2 regions of the Desulfovibrio sp. SGI.230 genome follow, and region 2 is predicted to be linked to the other one. Evidence: riboswitches for the same ligand, from Rfam matches in the RefSeq annotation. Region 2 holds a riboswitch; the other holds the start of a gene.
What was found. A riboswitch is a leader RNA that binds a small molecule or an ion and turns the genes downstream of it on or off. The one in region 2 is predicted to bind cobalamin.

Region 1 (3,861 bases), on a different contig from region 2:
GATGTGACCCGCTTGTGGCAGTCGCCCGCGGTCTACGTCCACGTGATGGTGGAAGAGCTCAACGCCTGCGGCATCCCCGACAGCGACATCCTCATCGTCACGGCCACGGGCACGCACCGTGCCCACATGGGCGACGAGCAGGCCCGTCTGCTGGGCGAGGACATCTGTCGCCGTATCCGCGTCATCGACCACGACTGCCGCGATACGGCCCATCTGGTGCACGTGGGCGATACCAGCCGCGGCACGCCGGTGTGGTTCAACAGCTACGCCATGGCCTGTGACAAGATCATCATCACCTGCGGCGTGGTCTACCACTTCCTGGCGGGCTTCGGTGGCGGCGGCAAGATGCTGCTGCCCGGCATCGCCGGTTACGAGACCATCCAGCGCCATCACAAGCAGGCCCTGAACCCCGGTTTCGGCAACGGCACCAACGCCGACGTGCGCAGCGCCAACATGGCGGACACCAACATTTTCCATGCCGACATCTTCGAGGCCGCGGCCATGGCCCGGCCCTGCTTCGGCCTCAATGTGGTGGTCAATGACGATTACCGCATCATCAAGGCCTTTGCCGGTGACTGGGTCCAGTCCCATGCGGCGGCCTGTCGTCTGGTGGACAGCATGGAAGGCGTGACCATCCCCGAGCGTACGCCCCTGGTGGTGGCCAGCGCGGGCGGCTACCCCAAGGACATCAACCTTTACCAGACCATCAAGCTGCTGAGCAACGCCCTGAGCGCCGTGCAGCCGGGCGGGACCATGATCCTGCTTTCCCGCTGCTCCGAAGGCTTCGGCAACCCCGATGTGGAGACGCAGATCTGCGCCTACAGCGACATGCAGGCCCGTGAAAAGGCCCTGCGCGATACTTTTTCCATCGGCAGCTATGTGGGCTTCCTCTTTGCCGAGGCGGCCGAGAAACACAACCTCATCCTGGTGACGGACATGGATGCCGCCCTGTTCGGCAAGACGAAGATGCATGTCTGCCATAGCCTGGACGAGGCCCTGGACAAGGCCCGCCATTTCCTGGGACAGGAGCTGGACGTGCGCACCATCATCATGCCGCACGGCGCCTCGACCCTGCCCAAGCTGGCGGTCTAGCGACCACAGGCTGGCGTGGGCACCTTCGGGTACCCGCGCCGGTTGAAACCGGGGCCCCGCCGGATGCGCGGTCCGTACGCGGGCTGTGTTATCCGGCAGGGGCGTCTGGCAGGGGACCCGCTTCCCGGAGGAGAGCCCTTTTTTTATGCGGAAAAGGGGGCTCCGGCAGGGCGGCAAGTTGTGAAAAACGACGCAGGCGGAGTGGTCTGCGGATTCAAAAATCCCGCCAGCCCAGAATTGGCGCGGACTTTGGCAAATTGCCTGTCTTGGCGCAGACTTGTGATTTTTTACAATTATTTCAAAGTGTTGTAAAATACTTACAAAAACTCTGTGTTGACAGTTGGGGCACCTTTTGCCATCTTGAGCGGGCAGAAGCGCTGCTACGAGCTTCATCGGGAATCCCGTGAGATCCGGGAGCGGACCCGCCGCCGTAAGTCGCAGAACCTGCTCCCCCCGTGTGCCACTGGCAACCGCCGGGAAGGCCGGGAGCAGGGTGACGAGCCGGAAGACCTGCTTCTGCCGCTTGTCCATGGGGACAGCCTCACGGCAACGGGTTTTTGCCGCTGGGAAGGGACGTCATGACACTCTGTCGACGGGCGTCCGTATCTTTTTTCCACCTTTTTTTCGCGATTTTTCAGGGCCTGAGACCTCCCCTACAGGGAGGGTCTTTTGTGTTGACCCTAAAACGGGTCAGGAAAACAAATATCTTTGGATCTGGAGCAGGAAAACATGCTTGCGAGCATCATCAAGCGGGACGGGACCGAGGTCGCCTTTGATTCCGTCAAGATTCTCAATGCCATTACCAAGGCCAACAAGGCGTCCGGCGAGGACATGTCCCCCACGGATCTCCTGTTCGTCACCGAAAAGGTCTGCCGCAAGCTCGAAGCCCAGAACCTCCGCCATGTGGAAGAGATCCAGGACGTGGTGGAAGAGACCCTGATCCAGTACGATTACGCCAAGACCGCCAAGGCCTACATCCTGTACCGCGCCGAGCACACCAAGCGCCGCAACGCGGAATCGTACCTGATGGAGATCTACAAGACCCTGACCTACGCGCCCGCCATCGAAGAAGACATCAAGCGCGAGAACGCCAACATCGACGGCGATACGGCCATGGGCACCATGCTCAAGTACGGTTCCGAAGGGGCCAAGTATTTCACCGACAACTATGTCCTGCCCAAGGACGCCTCGGCCGCGCACATCAACGGTGACATCCATATCCATGACAAGGATTTCTACATGCTCACCGAGACCTGTTGCCAGATCGACCTGATCCCGCTGTTCCGCAACGGGTTCTCCACCGGTCACGGCCATCTGCGCGAGCCCAATTCCATCGAGAGCTATTCCGCCCTGGCCTGTATCGCCATCCAGGCCAACCAGAACGAGATGCACGGCGGCCAGAGCGTGCCGCACTTCGATTACGCCATGGCCGGCGGCGTGGCCAAGACCTTCCGCAAGGAATACCGCCATGCCTTCACCGCCTTCGTGCGCATCAGGACCGGCATGGATGCCGCCCAGGCCGAGGAATTCAGCCAGCAGATCCTGCTGCCCGTGATGCCCGCCATCCGCATGGCCGATGTGGACGAACTGGGCAAGCGCATGGAAGGCCTGGTGGCCGAGAACGAGCGCGATCTGGTGCGTGCCGCCCATGCCTACGCCGCCGAGGAAGCCCTGCGCATCACCGACCGCCGCACCTACCAGGCCATGGAAGCCTTCGTGCACAACCTGAATACCATGAATTCCCGCGCCGGTGCGCAGGTGCCCTTCAGCTCCGTCAACTACGGCACCGACACCTCCGCCGAGGGCCGCATGGTGGTGCGCAACCTGCTGCTGGCCACCCAGGCCGGTCTGGGCAGCGGCGAGACCTCCATCTTCCCGGTGCAGATCTTCAAGGTCAAGGAAGGCGTCAACTACAACGAAGGCGACCCCAACTACGACCTGTTCAAGATGGCCATCAAGACCTCGGCCATGCGTCTGTTCCCCAATTTCAGCTTCCTGGATGCGCCGTTCAACCTGCAGTACTACAAGCCCGGTGACTACAACAGCGAAGTGGCCTACATGGGTTGCCGCACCCGCGTGCTGGGCAACGTGTACGACCCCGACCGCCAGGTGACCTGCGGCCGCGGCAACCTCAGCTTCACGTCCATCAACCTGCCCCGTCTGGGCATCGAGGCCAAGGGCGATCTGGACCGCTTCTTCCAGCTGCTGGACGATCAGATCGACCTGGTGTTCCGTCAGTTGCTGCACCGCTTCGACATCCAGTGCTCCAAGAAGGTGCGCAACTATCCCTTCCTGATGGGCAACGGCATCTGGCTGGATTCCGAAAAGCTGGACTGGGACGAGAGCGTGGCCGAAGTGCTCAAGCACGGCACCCTGACCGTGGGCTTCATCGGTCTGGCCGAGACCCTGGTGGCCCTGACCGGCAAGCATCACGGCGAGAGCGAAGAGTCCCAGAAGCTGGGCCTGCGCATCGTGGAACACATGCGCAAGCGCTGCGATGACGAAGCCGTCAAGACGCATCTCAACTTTACCCTGATCGCTACGCCTGCCGAAGGTCTGAGCGGCCGCTTCGTGGCCCTGGACCGCAAGAAGTACGGCGTCATCAAGGGAGTTACGGACCGGGAGTACTACACCAACTCCTTCCACGTGCCCGTGTATTTCCCCATCAAGGCCTTCCGCAAGATCGAGCTGGAAGCGCCCTACCACAGCTTCACCAATGCCGGTCATATCACCTATGTGGAGCTGGACGGCGATACCTGCAAGAACCTG
Region 2 (3,861 bases):
CCTGTGCCGAATGCCTTGCCCTCTCAGACAGCGACGGGGACCATCCGGCCGGACCGGAGAAAAAGTTTTAGGGGGGAAGAGGGGTTCCAAGGGGAGAAGGGAGACCCTTTTCCAAAAGGGGCCCCGTCTCCCCTTGGCAGCATCTTGTCTTACTGCTTCAGCAGATCGTCCTGGCTGTCGCGGGCATGGCGCACGAAGACGGCGCGCACGCCGGGCAGCTCGCCCAGACCGGTGAGTACGGGGCGGGGGGTGAGGCCCAGGGCGCGGATCTGCGAGGCCCAGGAATCGGACTCGTCACCGGCCAGGTCGTTGCGGGCATGGTCCCCGGCTACCACCATGAAGGGCTGGAGCCAGATGACGGACGCGCGGCTGGTCTTGATGGCGGCAAGCACCTGGTCGAAACCGTGCGAGCCTTCCACCGTGGCCAGCACGGCCAGGTTGTCGGCATCGGCCAGGGTGGCGCGCATGCCTTCGATGATCATGTCGCCCCGGCCGTGGCTCTGGCCGTGGCCCATGAGGGCCAGCAGCTCGCCGGACTTGCGCTTGCCTTCGGTGGCGCCGAGGACGGCGCGGCAGACATCTTCGGCATCCTGCCGGGATTCCAGCAGCGGGCGGCCCAGATAGACGGCCTTGAAACTGTCGGGATGGCGGACCAGCCAGCTGACGAGCAGGCGCTCCATCTCGCTGAATTCCTCCCCGGCCACCACATGCAGGGACTGGACGCGCACCACGTCCACCTTTTGCCGGGCCAGCTCTTCCAGACCGGCGGCCACGTCACCGATGTGCACGCCCTTCTTTTCCAGCTTGGCCCGGATGATGCTGGAGGTATAGGCCCAGATCACGGGGCTGTGGGGGAAGGCGGCCTTGAATTCCTTGTCGATGGCGGTCAGGGCGGGCTGGGCCTCGGGCACGCTGGTGCCGAAGGCCACCAGCAGCAGGCCTTCCTTCTGGGCCGCCAGGGCAGGCAGGGCCAGGCAGAGGGTGAGCAGCAGGGCCAGCAGCGTGGAGCGCAGGGATGTTGTGGGGATGCGACGCATGGAACCTCCTCAATGACGCGTTGAAAGGTTAGGGATGGAGCGGGTATTCGGACTTGAGGGAATGGGGAGGCATGCCTCCGGGCCTTTGCTTCGCCTTCACCGTGACGGCTGGCTGTCGTGGCGTGTCGCCAAAGAAGCTCCGTACCCTCTTACCGCAGCGCGACTGTTTCCGATTTGCACGGAATTCCCCGCATGGATGCGCCATCAGAAACGGTTTGGGGCACAAAAGTCAAGCCGGGCGGAAAAGTAAAAGCCTGCGCTGTCCGGGAGATGCGGGGGGAAGGCTCCTTTTGTCCGGCCGTTGCGTCACGGGCGGCGCTGGTCCGCGAGGGGAGGACGGCCCTGCTTTTTTTCGCCGCTCGGGCCATCCCCGTCGCCGAAGGAGGCTGGCGGACGCTTGGCCTTGTCCGGGCTTTGGGCTATGCTGATCACATGAGTACGCACAGTCGATCATTTCCCGCGCCCCGTCGTGGCGCCCTCCATGAGGAGCAGGCCCCGCAGGAAGCCGACAGGGAAGAGAAAAAACGTTCAGCGCCCCGCCGTCGCAGCGGGGGCAAGGCCAGCCCGGAGCAGGGCGCGGACAGGCAAGGCCCGTCCCGCCGTTCCGGGCGTCGTGTTTCCGGGGAGCCGGCAGCGCAGGCTCCCGCCCGGGCCAAAACGGGCTGGGGCAAGAAGGCGGAACAGCCGGAACATGCCGCCGGGGAGGCCCATGCCCTGCCCCGCTGGCGGCAGGAGCGCCGGGAACAGCGGCGCGAGGCCCGGCAGCAGGAGCAGGTGCTCCTGGCCCGTCGCTGGCCCGACCTGCCCCGTTCGGCCCTGCCCAAAGAAGATTTCAGCGTGCAGGTGGCGGCGCGTGACTACATGCAGCCCCTGCTGGAAGAGCTGGGGGACCGCGTCATCACCGTGCGTGGCCGTCTGGTGCTGGCCAGAGGCACGGAGCCCGCGGCCTGGGCCCAGAACGTCTGGACGGAACCGCGCTGGATCCCCATCACCTCCATCGGCAGCGGGGCACGGCAGCTCTCGGCCCTGCAGCGCAACTGGCGGGCGCACATCCCCACCCTTGGCGGACATGTGCGGCGTCTGCGCCTTATGCAGGAGCAGCTGCCCTACGTAGCGGCACGGCCCCTGCACTTCGGCACGCCCGCCCCGTCCGCACCGCTGGGGGCCTTCACCCTGTGGGAAAAAGACCTGATGCTGGCCTCGCCGTGCACCACCTCGCCCTTTGCCGACGGGGAAGTGCAGTTCGTGGAGAACCGCGAGGACCCGCCGGGCCGCGCCTACCTCAAGCTGTGGGAAGTCTTCACCCTGACCGGGCGCACGCCCGCGCCGGGGGAACTGTGCATCGACCTGGGCGCCGCACCGGGCGGCTGGACCTGGGTGCTGGGGCGGCTGGGCTGCCGCGTGTTCAGCGTGGACAAGGCCGAGCTGGCGCCCCAGGTGGCGGCCATGCCCGGCGTCAACCACTGCCTGGGCAGCGGCTTCGGCCTTGAGCCGCGCCATGTGGGCCAGGTGGACTGGCTGTTCTCGGACATGATCTGCTACCCCGACCGCCTGCTGGAGACCGTGCAGGAATGGCTGGCGGCCGATGCCTGCCGCAACGTGGTCTGCACGCTCAAGTTCCAGGCCCAGACCGACCACGAGACGGCGCGGGCCTTCGCGGCCATCCCGGGCGGCCGTCTGCTGCATCTTTCCTGTAACAAGCACGAGCTGACCTTCGTGAAGCTGGCCGACTAGACCATCCTTTCCATCGCCATGATGCGGGCATGCCGTCGCCGGACGGTGTGCCCGCTTTGCGTTTTTCCGGTCATCGCAAGGGCGGGCGGCGATGGGCCTATGCAGCCATGGCAGGCGGGAGGCGGAGCCCTTGCCGTCCAGGCTCTGCAGGACGGCAGCCTTGCGGTGCCGCGCCTTCCTTTTTCTTTTCAGGAACCATTGTCAGGAATGGGGAGCTCTTTTCCCTGTCCTTTCACGACGTTCCGTTCGCCGTCCATGGCGTGGAAAGGGCCGTTCCGCGTGCCCTGACACGTGTCCGGGCCATTTTCGCCTTGTGCTTTGCCTTTCCTTTTGCTACTTTCTTTCACCCCCGTACAGGGGACAAATTATGTTTGGAGGCATGTCAAGCATGGCAGACAAGGAAACCGGGCACGAAAACGAAATGAGTTTCGAAAGCGCCCTTGAAAACTATCTCAATCCCGACTTCGGCGACCTCGAAGAAGGCTCTATCACCAAGGGCGAGATCGTTCGCGTGGATGACGACAATGTTCTGGTGGACGTGAACTTCAAGTCCGAAGGCCAGATCCCGGCCAGCGAGTTCCGTGACGCCGCCGGCAACATGACCGTCAGCGTGGGCGACCGTGTGGATGTCTACGTCGTTCGCAAGAACGAAATGGAAGGCACCATCACGCTGTCCTTTGAGAAGGCCAAGCGCATGCAGGTCTTTGACCAGCTCGAAGACGTGCAGGAAAACAACCGGGTCATCAAGGGCCACATCGTGCGTCGCATCAAGGGCGGCTACACCGTGGACATCGGCGGGGTTGAAGCTTTTCTGCCTGGCTCGCATGTGGACCTGCGTCCCGTGCCCGACATGGACGCTCTGGTCAACCAGGAATTCGAATTCCGCGTGCTGAAGATCAACCGCCGCCGCAGCAACGTGATCGTTTCCCGCCGCGTGCTGCTGGAAGAAGAGCGTGATTCCAAGCGTCAGGATCTGCTGCGCACCCTGGAAGAAGGCCAGATCGTGCACGGCAAGGCCAAGAACATCACCGAATACGGCGTGTTCGTGGACCTGGGCGGTCTGGACGGCCTGCTGCACATCACCGACATG

Region 1: another riboswitch for cobalamin. It lies ahead of ACQRAG_RS08575 (anaerobic ribonucleoside triphosphate reductase); the one in region 2 lies ahead of ACQRAG_RS09570 (sirohydrochlorin cobaltochelatase).

What each region holds. Positions count from the first base shown of each region.
Region 1 is NZ_JBNPKS010000009.1:96,504-100,364, reverse strand. Features, by position in the region: gene larA (nickel-dependent lactate racemase) at 1-1,092, shown strand, start outside; cobalamin riboswitch at 1,448-1,624, shown strand; gene ACQRAG_RS08575 (anaerobic ribonucleoside triphosphate reductase) at 1,822-3,861, shown strand, end outside.
Region 2 is NZ_JBNPKS010000012.1:50,544-54,404, reverse strand. Features, by position in the region: gene ACQRAG_RS09570 (sirohydrochlorin cobaltochelatase) at 150-1,037, opposite strand; cobalamin riboswitch at 1,059-1,256, opposite strand; gene ACQRAG_RS09565 (SAM-dependent methyltransferase) at 1,899-2,771, shown strand; gene ACQRAG_RS09560 (30S ribosomal protein S1) at 3,160-3,861, shown strand, end outside.